One region of the Hydrogenophaga sp. ZJX-1 genome, then DNA from elsewhere that is predicted to be linked to it. Evidence: predicted binding sites of a transcription regulator. Region 1 holds the regulator's gene; each other region holds the start of a gene.
What was found. Region 1 encodes FNR, which switches genes on or off when oxygen is low (the NO sensors DNR and NnrR bind a similar motif). Its sites were predicted from a motif close to TTGATNNNNATCAA; they were not measured.

Region 1 (4,148 bases):
ACGAAAAGCGTGGGGAACCGCGTGGTCCTCGCTCGAAGAAAGCCGACCCCAAGGCGCTCGGTCTGGGATCCTGTGTAGACTGCACGTTGTGCGTACAGGTATGTCCGACAGGTATCGATATCCGCAATGGCCTTCAGTACGAGTGCATCGGTTGCGGTGCCTGTATCGATGTGTGCGACGAAGTGATGGACAAGGTTGGCTATCCGCGTGGACTGGTCAAGTACTCAACCCAGAACGGCATCGCGCAAGGCTGGAATACCCAGCAGATGATCCGTCGGGCCATGCGCCCGCGGGTGCTGGTTTATACCGGCATTCTGTTGGCGATCACGCTCGCCGTCATGATCAGCCTGTTCCTTCGTAAACCGCTCAAGGTGGACGTGATCCGGGACCGCGGCGCGCTGGCACGCATGGTTGAACAGGGCCGCATCGAAAATGTCTTCCGTTTGCAGGTGATGAATGCAACCGAGAGCACGCAACGATATGTGATCAGCGTTTCTGGGTTGCCTGGTATCACCATTGCCTCGGAGTCGGAGATTGAGGTCTTGCCGACGGAAGTGCGCTCTGCGGTCATCCGGGTGCAGCTTCCCCCGGGTGCTGCAGACACCGGGTCGCACCCCATCCATTTCGAAATCAAGGCTGCCGAGAATGATGGTGTATCTGTCACTGAAAAGGCAGCCTTCCTGGTGCCACGTTGAGCACCGCTTGTCAGCAGTCAACCCGACTCAGAGATACCTATGAACACCGCAACACTCAAAAAGTCTTCCAGTGAACACCCGCCCATTCCCTGGTGGCGCGTTCCGCACATGTGGCTGGTGGTGGGTGGGCCATTGGTGGTGGTGGTCGCGGCCATCATCACGGCCGTCATAGCCGTGGAGGGCGCTGACCCTGTTCTGAACAAGGCCGACTTTGAGCGGGACCTGAAGGCGGCCCAGTTGTTGGATGGACAGGCGCGGGCCGAGGCACTGATCAAGCTTCAACCGGCCCACCAAGCACGTAACCACGCGGCGTCTCCAGTCGTCCCGCCCTCGAAGGAATAGCGAGACGTGTGCCGTCCTGTGGCTGAGATGGCACCTTTGCACCGGTTTTGATGCCTGAAATCGATCACAACAACACACGAGGAGAAACAGGAATGACCGCTCAAAGATGGATGTGGATAGCGTGGCCAGCCTTTCTGGTCGCCGCGGTGCTGGAAATGATCGTATTTGCCATGATCGATCCCAGCGATCTCCACTGGTTTGGCGCGCCGTTGGAGTTGTCTCGCCCAGCGGTCTATACCTTGGCGTTTTTCACTTTCTGGCTGGTGGCGATGGTGTCGAGCGCGCTCACCACCCTGCTGTCCATGTCGCCATTTGAGGTCAACCGGTGTCCGGTCCCACCGGATCAGCGGCCCCAGGATTGCGCCAAGAACGGATCTTGCGGCTGAACACCCTCAGCGGTCACTTCAAAACAGAAAGCCCCAACGAGGTGTCATTCGTTGGGGCTTTTGTCTTGAGTGAACTGGGTTCAGGGGCAGGTCGGCGGGTTCACAATCAACCGGAGACCCTCGGTGCTCTTGATGTGGACGTAGCGCTGTTTGACTTCGATGATGCCTTCTTCCACGAACTTGGAAAATGTGCGGCTCACCGTCTCCAGCTTCATGCCGAGATAGCTGCCAATTTCTTCGCGGGTCATCCGAAGAATCAGTTCGGACTGGGAAAAACCGCGGGCGTGCAGGCGCTGCACAAGGTTCAGCAGGAAAGCCGCGAGGCGTTCTTCCGCTCGCATGCTTCCCAGCAGCAACATGACGCTGTGGTCTCGCACGATTTCGCGGCTCATGATCTTGTGCACATGGTGCTGCAGGGTGGTGAACTCCCTGGAGAGTTCCTCGACCTGATCGAACGGCATCACACAGACTTCAGCATCTTCCAGTGCGATGGCATCACAGGAATGACGATCACTCACGATGCCATCCAAGCCGATGATCTCACCAGTCATCTGGAAGCCGGTCACTTGATCCCGGCCATCGGCCGTGGTGACGCAGGTCTTGAAGAACCCGGAACGCACGGCGTACAGCGAGGTGAATCTGTCGCCCGTATTGAAAAGTGCCGATCCGCGCTTGATGCGTCGTCGGGCCGAGATGACGTTGTCGAGCTTGTCCATCTCGTCGGGGTTGAGACCCATGGGAAGACACAATTCCCGCAGGTTGCAACTTGAACAGGCGACTTTGATGCTTTGTGCGTCCATAAATTATCCGGAAATCGGTGGTGAGCTTAACGCATAGCTGGGACTTGTGTCGAGGAAATGCCTGTGTGCCACGCCCCTCACCGGAGCGAAAATTTGCGAATGCGCGCACGATTGATCAAGATCAAGGGAGGACATGCGAGCGTGGTGCACATTCAAGGTTCAGTATTGGAGAACAGTCTGTGAGTCACGCCATTTCCGATGAATTGCTCAAGCGATTCGATGTTCCCGGTCCGCGGTACACCTCGTACCCGACGGCTGACCGCTTTGTCGAAGCCTATACCGAGGGTGACTATATACAAGCGCTGGAGCAGCGCAGGGCCGGCTCGCTGGCACTGCCGCTCAGCATCTACATTCACATTCCGTTCTGCGAGTCGGTCTGTTACTACTGCGCCTGCAACAAGGTCATCACCAAGCACCACGAACGGGCGGCTGAATACCTGCGGTACCTGTCGCGTGAAGTGGAGTTGCAGGTCCAGCATTTTGGCAAGGGGCACAGCGTGTCCCAGCTGCATCTGGGTGGTGGCACACCCACCTTTTTGTCCGATCCAGAGCTTGAGGATCTCATGACGATGATCCGGCGCAACTTCACGTTGGTGCCGGGTGGAGAATATTCGATCGAGGTGGACCCCCGGACCGTGACCGACCAGCGGCTTCAGACGCTGGCGAGACTGGGCTTCAACCGCCTCAGCTTTGGTGTCCAGGATTTCGACCCCGCTGTTCAGAAGGCGGTGCATCGCGTGCAACCTGCCGATCAGGTGTTCGCGCTGGTGGAAACCGCCCGCAAGATCGGTTTTGAGTCGGTCAACGTGGACCTGATCTACGGTCTACCGCTGCAGACGCCCGAGTCGTTCGCTCGCACGCTCGCTCAGGTGAACCAGTTGCGTCCCGACCGCATTGCGTTGTACGCCTACGCGCACCTGCCCTCCCGTTTCAAGCCGCAGCGTCGCATCATTTCGGCAGAGTTGCCCAGCCCCGGTGACAAGTTGTCGATGTTGTCTGCATCACTGGATGCCATGAGCGATGCTGGGTATGTGTATGTGGGCATGGACCATTTCGCCTTGCCCACAGATGCACTCGCAGTGGCCAAGCGCCAGGGCCGCCTGCACCGCAACTTCCAGGGCTACAGCACGCAGCCCGACTGCGATCTGATCGCCTTGGGGGTTTCCGCCATTGGGCGCATCGGAGCCACCTACAGCCAGAATGCCAAGACGCTGGAGGATTATTACGACGCTTTGGATCAGGGCAAGCTGCCCATCGTGCGGGGTCTGGTGCTCACGCGGGATGACCTGCTGCGCCGTGCCGTCATCATGTCCATCATGTGCCAAGGGCAACTGCAGTACGAATCGATCGAACTGGGTCACCTGATCGACTTCAAGAGCTACTTCGCGCGCGAGCTCGAAGTGCTGGCCGGACTGGCCGAACACGGCTTGGTCACCCTGGATGACAGCGGTGTTCAGGTCACGCCGACCGGTTGGTACTTGGTCCGTGCCATTGCCATGGTGTTTGATAAAAATCTGCAGGTTGATCAGGACCGTGCCCGGTTTTCAAAGATCATCTGAACGGTCAGCTTTTGGACCAGTGGCGGGTCTTTGTTCGCGTGGGGTGTCCATGAGCGGGTGCGAGTGGGATCAATACTCACTACCAATAGGGGCGGGTTAGAACTAGCCTCCGCCTTCTATCACCCACGCGCTGTTAAAGTTCCTTCATGCAAGCTTCCATGGCGATCACGGCCCTGTTCATGGGTATCGTGGGTGGACCCCACTGTGTCGCCATGTGCGGCGCAGCCTGTGCTGGCATCAGCCGCGCGGCAGGCGAGCGCAGCACCCGGGCGCTGTGGACGTTCCAGTTCAGTCGTATGTTCGGGTATTCGCTGTTCGGCGCTTTTGCGGCGGGGTCCGTCCAGGGGCTTGCGGTGCTGGGGACCA
Region 2 (4,148 bases), on a different contig from region 1:
TGGTAGCGCGTTTGGCAAGATCGTCGGCTCTCTGGTGGAGGACGTGATCATGCCCATCGTGGGATCCATCTTCGGCAAACTGGATTTCACCAACCTCTACGTCGCCCTGGGCACTGTCCCTGAAGGCACAGCACCCACGCTGGCTGCGCTCAAGGAGGCGGGCGTGCCTACCCTGGCCTACGGCAACTTCATCACCGTCGCCATCAACTTCTTGATTCTTGCGTTCATCATTTTCATGATGGTCAAACAGATCAACCGCTTGAAGCGCAACGAACCAACTGCTCCAGCAGCACCTGCACCCACCCCTGAAGATGTGGTGTTGCTGCGCGAGATCCGCGACAGCCTGCGCAAGTAAACGGCCGCGGGTAAGCGCAAAAGGAGAGAAGCCGCGTTGGCGCGGCTTCTCTCCTTTTTTCATGTGGAACTTGACGCAGTCATCTGCAGCGCGGCGTCGATCGCTGCCAACAGGCTGGCGGCACTTGCACGCCCGGTTCCGGCCAGATCGAAGGCCGTGCCGTGGTCGGGACTGGTGCGCACAAACGGCAGACCCAAAGTGGTGTTCACCCCGTGCTCCAGCCCCAGCAACTTCACCGGAATGAGTCCCTGGTCGTGGTACATGGCCACCACCACATCAAAATCGCCTTGACGAGCCCGCATAAACACCGTGTCGGGTGCGTGCGGCCCGCTGGCCTGCATTCCTTCTTGCACCGCTTGTTGCACGGCCGGCGAGATGATGTCCAGCTCTTCCCGCCCAAACAGTCCGCCTTCACCCGCGTGCGGATTGAGCCCCGCCACAGCGATGCGCGCGAGTGGCAGGCCACACCGGTGGAAATGCGCACTCGTGATTCTCAGCGTCTGCAAGATGCGCTCAACCGTCACCGCCTCCAGCGCCTGCCGCAGAGAAACATGAATGCTCACGAGCACCGTGCTCAGCCCGGGGCAACTCAGCATCATGCGCACTGGCAAGGCGTCAACGGACACCCCCTGGTGCGCGGCAGCCTGCGCCTGAAGGAACTCTGTGTGGCCCGGGTGCGAGACCCCAGCCGCGGCCAGCGCCTCCTTGTGGATGGGCGCGGTCACCACCGCCCTGGCCTCTCCCTTGAGCGCCGCTTCGGCAGCAAACCGGATGCAATCAGCCGCTGCCCTGCCCGCCAGTGCGTCTATCCGCCCCCAGGCTACGGGCTGCTTCAACTCGCAGGCCTGAATGACAGACACATGATTCTCAGTCATTTCACCCCAGTGCGAGAGGTCGGGAATTTGGACAAAACCCAGCGTCGCACGATCATCATTCGCATCGGTTGCCAGCGCCGCGCGTTCCAGCGTCGCCATGTCGCCCACCACCACCAGTTGACGCTGCAGCTCTGGCCGCTCGCGCAAAGCTCTTGCAATGATCTCGGGGCCAACGCCCGCCGGATCGCCCATGGTCACCAGCACAGGAATGTGCGGCGTGGTTGACACTTGCTCCGATGCATTCATACCGCCACCATGGCTCAGGCTGGATTGGGAATGTCGATAAAGACGTGTTGCAGACCCAGCTCTGCGGCCACATGGCCTGCCACTGCCGGTGCGCCGTAACGTTCGGAGGCATGGTGCCCGCAGGCGATATAAGCCACGCCGCATTCCCGGGCATAGTGGGCTTGTGGTTCTGAGATTTCGCCGGTAATGAAGACGTCGGCGCCTGCCGCGATGGCTGATTCGAAATACCCTTGAGCACCGCCAGTGCACAGGGCGATTCGTTCAATGGGCCGGTCCGGCTCGGCCACCATGGTCACCGGCCGACCCAGCGCCTGGGCGACATGCTCAGCCAGCGCGGACGCAGAAGCCATGGAGTGCCGCCCCAGAAAGCCCAGAGACTGCTCACCGAACCGGCTCTCGGGGCCCGCATGCAGTTCAATGCCCAAGTGTCGGGCCAACTGCGCGTTGTTGCCCAGCGCGGGGTGGGCATCAAGCGGCAGATGGTAGGCAAACAAGTTGATGTCGTGCGCCAGCAAGCGCGCCAGGCGTTGCTTCATCCATCCGGTGACCCGCCCATCCTGCCCTCGCCAGAAAAGACCATGGTGGACCAGGATGGCATCGGCGTTCTCCGCGATGGCGGCATCGATCAAAGCCAAGCTCGCGGTGACACCGGAAACCAGCTTCCTCACTTCGTCCCGCCCCTCCACCTGCAGTCCATTGGGACCATGGTCGCGAAACAATGCGGGCTGCAACAACTCGTCAAAGGATGACAGCAGGGTCGTGCGAGTGACGTGAGATTCTGGGGAGTTCATGAGCAAGGAGCCAACAAAGGTACCTGTCTGACAAACGCACGATACGCCTGCCAAGTACTGGCCTTATTCTGACAGCCCCTGTGTCAAGCGGCACCCTGATGCGGGCCCACTCCAGAGCGCAAAACTCAGCGCTGAGCGCCTTGGGCGCGCTCGGATTCAGCCATCTTTCGCATGAAAAAGCGGTAAAACCAGATCGCCATACCGATCATGAAAAGGATGCCGGCAATGCTGAACAGGCCGTAATCGGTTGAAAAAAGATCCGTCATGGCTTTCATTGGGTATTCCATTCCTTGCTTGATAGACCGCCATTGCAACCGGTGTGGGCATCACCCGCATTGACGTGCATCAAGCGGGTTGAACTCTGAACACAAGATGCCATATGCAGCACAATGAGGTCAAGCGGCCTCATCCGCTCCCCAGTGGCCGCAACCCTAGACCTGAACTCCCTGATCCGAAATGAAACGACTCTGGCTGGTTTTTGCCCAATCCGTGACCGTGTTGCTGGCGGCCTTTTTTGTAGTCGCCACGCTGAAGCCCGAGTGGCTGAACCGCAAACCCACCTTCACCTCGGTGGTCCCTGTGCTGGAAGCCCCCGCACCGAGAAATGCCCTCCCAGCGACCAACAGTTTCAGCGCTGCCGCACGCGCGGCCTCACCTGCGGTGGTCAGCATCAACACCAGCAAAGCCGCGGAAGCCGGGAGCCAGAATGCAGACCCTTGGTTCCGCTTCTTTTTCGGCGAACAGGGGAAAGCTCAGCCCCAGGCGGGTCTGGGTTCCGGAGTGATTGTCAGCCCCGCAGGCTACATCCTGACGAACAATCACGTGATCGAAGAAGCCGACCAGATCGAGGTCATCCTCAACGATGGTCGCAAAAGTGCAGCTCAAGTAATCGGCACAGATCCCGAAACCGATCTGGCGATTCTGAAGGTCGACCTTAAGGATCTGCCAGTGATCACGCTGGGCGATTCCGACGCCCTTGCCATTGGGGATCAGGTGCTGGCCATCGGCAACCCTTTCGGTGTGGGCCAAACCGTGACCAGCGGCATCGTCAGCGCGCTGGGACGCACACAGCTCGGCATCAACACCTTTGAGAACTTCATCCAGACCGATGCGGCCATCAACCCGGGCAACTCGGGCGGTGCGCTGGTGGACACCAATGGCCACCTGATGGGGATCAACACCGCCATCTACTCGCGCTCAGGTGGCTCCATGGGCATCGGTTTTGCCATCCCGACGTCGACCGCGCGCAGCGTGCTGGACGCCATCGTGCGCGATGGTCAGGTCACTCGCGGCTGGATCGGCGTGGAGCCGCAGGACCTGACGCCGGAACTGGCCGAGAGCTTTGGCTTGGCATCAGGCACGGGCGTCATCATCACCGGCGTGTTGCAGAATGGGCCGGCTGCACAGGCTGGCATCCGGCCTGGGGACGTGATCGTGGGCGTCGCGGGTCGCAGTGTCACCAATGTGGCGCAATTGCTGTCTGCCGTCGCCTCGCTTCAGCCGGGCACGCCGGCCACGCTGGATGTCGTGCGCAAAGACGGAAAAAGCAGCATTGACATCACCCCTGGAAAGCGCACCCCGCCACCCCGACAGGTTGAGTGAATTCCAGCTTGGCACTGGCCTCACTGATCAGACTGGGCCACCAAGCAGAAAATCAAATCACTTGGCCGGTGCATCTTCAGCTGGCGTTTCAGGCGCAGCGGTGTTCTTGATGAACCACTGCGCGCCCCAGATGCCCACTTCATACAGCAGGCACATGGGCACCGCCAGAGCGAGCTGTGAAATGACATCGGGCGGCGTCACCACAGCGGCGATGACAAATGCGACGACGATGAAATAGCCGCGGAACGCCTTGAGCTTCTGCACCGTCACCATGTTTGT
Region 3 (4,148 bases), on a different contig from region 1:
CACCAGTTTGCCGACCACGAAGTGCAGTTGCAGATCGGGTATCGCTTCATCCGGGGCGCTCTTGATGAAGCCCCCCGCCTCGGCGAAGTTGGTGGTCAACGGGCCGCTGCGGCTGCGCCGCCATTCGAACAGACCCCGAACCATGCACGCCACACCGGCCAGGGACAGGCCGAACAGATCGGTCAGCTTCGGCGCGTCCACCACCATCACCACGTCGGGGTGGTCGTGCAGGTTCTCGCCCACGCCTGGCAACTCGTGCACCACCTGGATGCCGTGTTCGGCCAGGTGGGCCGCCGGGCCGATGCCCGACAGCATGAGCAGTTGCGGCGAACCGAAGGCGCCGGCGCTCAGCAGCACCTCGCCGTCTGGCCTGAGCAGCAGCGTCTCCAGCGGGCCGCGCCCGCCGTCCGCGCGGTATTCCACACCCTGTGCGCGCGGCTGCCCACCCACGGTTTCGGTGAGCACGCGGGTGGTCAACGCGTTCGTGATCACTTTCAGGTTGGAACGCCCCAGGTGGGGCGTGAGGTAGGCCTTGGCGGCGCTAAAGCGTTCGCCGTTCTTGTGCGTGACCTGGTAAGCACCGATGCCCTCTTGCGCCGGACCATTGAAATCGGTATTGAGCGGGTAGCCCGCCTGCTGGCCGGCTTCGATGAACGAGGGCAGAAAGGGGTTCGGCGAACGCAGGTCCATCACGTTCAGCGGCCCTCCCTGACCGTGCCACGCATCGGCACCGCGCTGGTTGTGCTCGGCGCGTTTGAAGTACGGCAGCACATCGGCAAACGACCAGCCCGGGTTGCCCTGGGCGGCCCAGTCGTCGTAGTCGCTGGCGTGGCCGCGGGCGTAGATCATGGCGTTGATGGAGCTGGACCCCCCGAGCACCTTGCCGCGCGGCTGGTAACCGCGCCGGCCGTTCAAGCCGGGTTGCGGCACCGTGGCATAGCCCCAGCCGTTGAGTTCGTATTTCGCCATCACGGCCAAGCCTGCCGGGCAATGAATCAACACGCTGCTGTCGGGTGGGCCGGCTTCCAGCAGGGCCACGCGCACGGCCGGGTCTTCGCTCAGGCGCCCGGCGAGCACGCAACCCGCCGAACCACCACCCACGACGATGTAGTCAAACATAAAGTCTCCGTTGTCTGGCACGGGGATCGCTGGTGATGCCCCGGCCGCTCACGCTGGTTTGTCTGTCCTCGCCGCGCATCCCGGTGCGCGACAATCCGCAGGCAAGTTAGCACAGCGCTGGCCACACCGGTAGGCTCGCCAGCCTAGTCCCGGCGCCTGCGCGACGCAGCCCAGGCCGCGGACAGTGCACGACCCCGACAACCGTTCTTTGTCTTTTTTCAGGAGCATTCCCCTATGAGCAGCATTCAAACCGTGGGCATCATCGGCTCGGGCACCATGGGCAACGGCATCGCCCAGGCCTGCGCCGTCAGCGGCATCCGCGTCGTCATGGTCGACATCGCCCAGGCCGCCGTCGACAAGGGCCTGGCCACCATCGCCGGCAGCCTGGACCGCCTGATCAAGAAAGAGAAGATGACGGCCGACGACAAGGCCAAGGCCCTGGCCTTGATCCAAGGCAGCACCAACTACGACGACCTCAAGGGCGCGCAGCTCGTCATTGAAGCCGCGACCGAAAACGAAGGCCTGAAGGTCAAAATCCTGCAGCAGCTCGACAGCATCCTCGCGCCCGAGGTGATCGTGGCCACCAACACCAGCTCGATCAGCATCACCAAACTGGCCGCCGCCACGCAACGCCCCGACCGCTTCATCGGCATGCATTTCTTCAATCCCGTGCCCATGATGGCGCTGGTGGAAATCATCCGCGGCCTGCAGACCAGCGACGCCACGCACGACGCCGTGAAGGCCATGGCCGAAGCGCTGGGCAAGACGCCGATCACGGTGAAAAACGCACCCGGTTTCGTGGTCAACCGCATCCTGGTGCCCATGATCAACGAGGCCTTCTTCGTGCTCGCCGAAGGCCTGGCGACGCCGGAAGACATCGACGCCGGCATGAAGCTGGGCACCAACCAGCCCATCGGCCCGCTGGCATTGGCCGACATGATCGGCCTGGACGTGTGCCTGGCCGTGATGAACGTCTACATGGCCGAGTACAACGACAGCAAGTACCGCCCCGCGCCGCTGCTGAAGGAAATGGTGGCCGCCGGTTGGCTGGGCCGGAAAACGGGCAAGGGTGTGTACACGTACTGACCACCACCGCGCCGATTCGCATCACCCCCTCGGGGGCGATGCCAGCGGCCTGGCAAAGCCCGTTCCGCGGCATCCTGGGCTGAGGCACGCGCTTCGGGAATGCCCTCGTGGTGACAGTCCATCGGATGCCCGCTTCAGCGGGCTTTTTGTTTGAGCAAGATCAAGTGGTCCCGGCGCACCACATTTTCATAATGAACCCCATCCACTGATCAGGAGTTCGTCATGTGTGCCGCGCCCGCTTCCATCGCTGTCTTCGAATTCCTCGATTCCACTCACCGCGAGATCCAGGCGCAGATACGGCAGCTGCACGCGCTGGTCGACGCCATCGAATCCACTGGGCTGAACACGGCCACACGGGAACAGGCGCGCCGCGTGCTCGACTATTTCAATGGCGAAGCGCGCCAGCACCATCTGGACGAAGAAAAACACATCTTCCCGGCACTGCTGGGCAGTCAGGACGCCGAGATCGTGCAGGCCACCGAACACCTGATCCAGGACCACGGCTGGCTGGAAGAAAACTGGATCCAGATCGCGCCCTCGCTGGAAGCGGCCACCAGTGGCAACCTCTGGTTCGACACGGTGGAGTTGCGCCACGCACTGGATGTTTTTGAAGCGCTCTACACGGACCACCTCCTGCTGGAAGAATCCGTCGCCTACCCGGAGGCCAAAAAACGCCTCGCCGGCCTCAACACCATCGGCATGGGACGCGAAATGGCCAAGCGGCGCGCACTCAAGAGCGACGAAGCGCGCGCCAGGCGCTGAGTCACCGGGGGCCCGGCGGAACAGCCCCGGCGCCCACAGGGCGGGCGGGCTGCGCGTAAACTGCCCGGCTCCACAGCAAGGGCCACGATCCAGTTGGCCGAACGGACGAGCATGAGCACTCACGACTTCGATCTCTTTGTCATTGGCGGCGGCAGTGGTGGCGTGCGCGCCGCCCGCATGGCGGCCCAGCGTGGCGCGCGCGTGGCCCTGGCCGAAACCCTCGGCACCGACGGCCTGGGCGGCACCTGCGTCAACGTGGGCTGCATCCCGAAAAAGCTCTACAGCTACGCCGCCCACTACGCCGATGCGGCCCACGAATCGCACGGCTTTGGCTGGGAAGGTCCGGAACCCACCCTCAACTGGGCCACGCTGAAAGCCAACCGCGCCACCGAAATCAGCCGACTCAACGGCGTCTACGGCAACCTGCTGCGCGGCTCGGGCGTCACGGTCTTCGATGGATTTGCCCGCCTGCAGGACGAGCACAGCATCGGCCTGGCCACGATCAACGCCGACGGCAGCCCCGGCCACCAGAATTTCACCGCGAAACACATCCTGATCGCCACCGGCGGCACGCCCCACGTGCCGCACTTCGTGGGCCGCGAACACGTCATCACCTCCAACGAGATCTTCGATCTGGAACCGTTTCCGAAACGCCTGCTGGTGGTGGGCGGTGGCTACATCGCCTGCGAGTTCGCGTCCATCTTCAACGGCCTGGGATCGCAGGTGACCCAGCTGTACCGCGGCGAACAGGTGCTGCGCGGCTTTGACGACGAAGTGCGCCACTTTGTCGCCGCCGAGATGGTCAAGTCCGGCGTGGACCTGCGGCTGAACGCCGATGTGGTGGACATCCGCAAGACCGAAGATGGCCTGCGTATCGAGCTGGAAGGCGGCGGCGTGGTGCTGGCCGACGCCGTGCTGTACGCCACCGGGCGCAAGCCCAACGTGCAGGGTCTGGGGCTGGACACCGTGGGCGTGGCCCAGGGCGCGCAAGGCGAGGTGATCGTGAACGCGCACTACCAGACCAATGTGCCCGGCATCTGCGCCGTGGGCGACGTGACCAACCGCGTGCAGCTCACCCCGGTGGCGCTGGGCGAGGCCATGGTGGTGGTGGACCAGCTCTTCGGCGCGGCAGCGGGCAAGCCCGCGCGCGAAATGAGCTACGACTTCATCCCCACCGCCGT

Region 2: ACN5W5_RS20870 (DUF3149 domain-containing protein) is a predicted target of FNR. The motif match lies at 2,603-2,616, and genes of this name have one in related genera.
Region 3: ACN5W5_RS06390 (hemerythrin domain-containing protein) is a predicted target of FNR. The motif match lies at 2,356-2,369, and genes of this name have one in related genera.

The regions. Positions count from the first base shown of each region.
Region 1 is NZ_JBMBRA010000001.1:684,179-688,326, forward strand. It holds gene ccoG (cytochrome c oxidase accessory protein CcoG) at 1-695, shown strand, start outside; gene ACN5W5_RS03370 (nitrogen fixation protein FixH) at 735-1,037, shown strand; gene ACN5W5_RS03375 (hypothetical protein) at 1,130-1,423, shown strand; gene fnr (fumarate/nitrate reduction transcriptional regulator Fnr) at 1,504-2,223, opposite strand; gene hemN (oxygen-independent coproporphyrinogen III oxidase) at 2,403-3,782, shown strand; gene ACN5W5_RS03390 (sulfite exporter TauE/SafE family protein) at 3,941-4,148, shown strand, end outside.
Region 2 is NZ_JBMBRA010000008.1:180,813-184,960, reverse strand. It holds gene mscL (large conductance mechanosensitive channel protein MscL) at 1-355, shown strand, start outside; gene pdxA (4-hydroxythreonine-4-phosphate dehydrogenase PdxA) at 415-1,476, opposite strand; gene ACN5W5_RS20875 (Nif3-like dinuclear metal center hexameric protein) at 1,491-2,267, opposite strand; gene ACN5W5_RS20870 (DUF3149 domain-containing protein) at 2,393-2,542, opposite strand; gene ACN5W5_RS20865 (S1C family serine protease) at 2,724-3,869, shown strand; gene tatC (twin-arginine translocase subunit TatC) at 3,927-4,148, opposite strand, start outside.
Region 3 is NZ_JBMBRA010000002.1:349,309-353,456, forward strand. It holds gene ACN5W5_RS06380 (GMC family oxidoreductase) at 1-1,119, opposite strand, end outside; gene ACN5W5_RS06385 (3-hydroxybutyryl-CoA dehydrogenase) at 1,354-2,205, shown strand; gene ACN5W5_RS06390 (hemerythrin domain-containing protein) at 2,428-2,967, shown strand; gene gorA (glutathione-disulfide reductase) at 3,079-4,148, shown strand, end outside.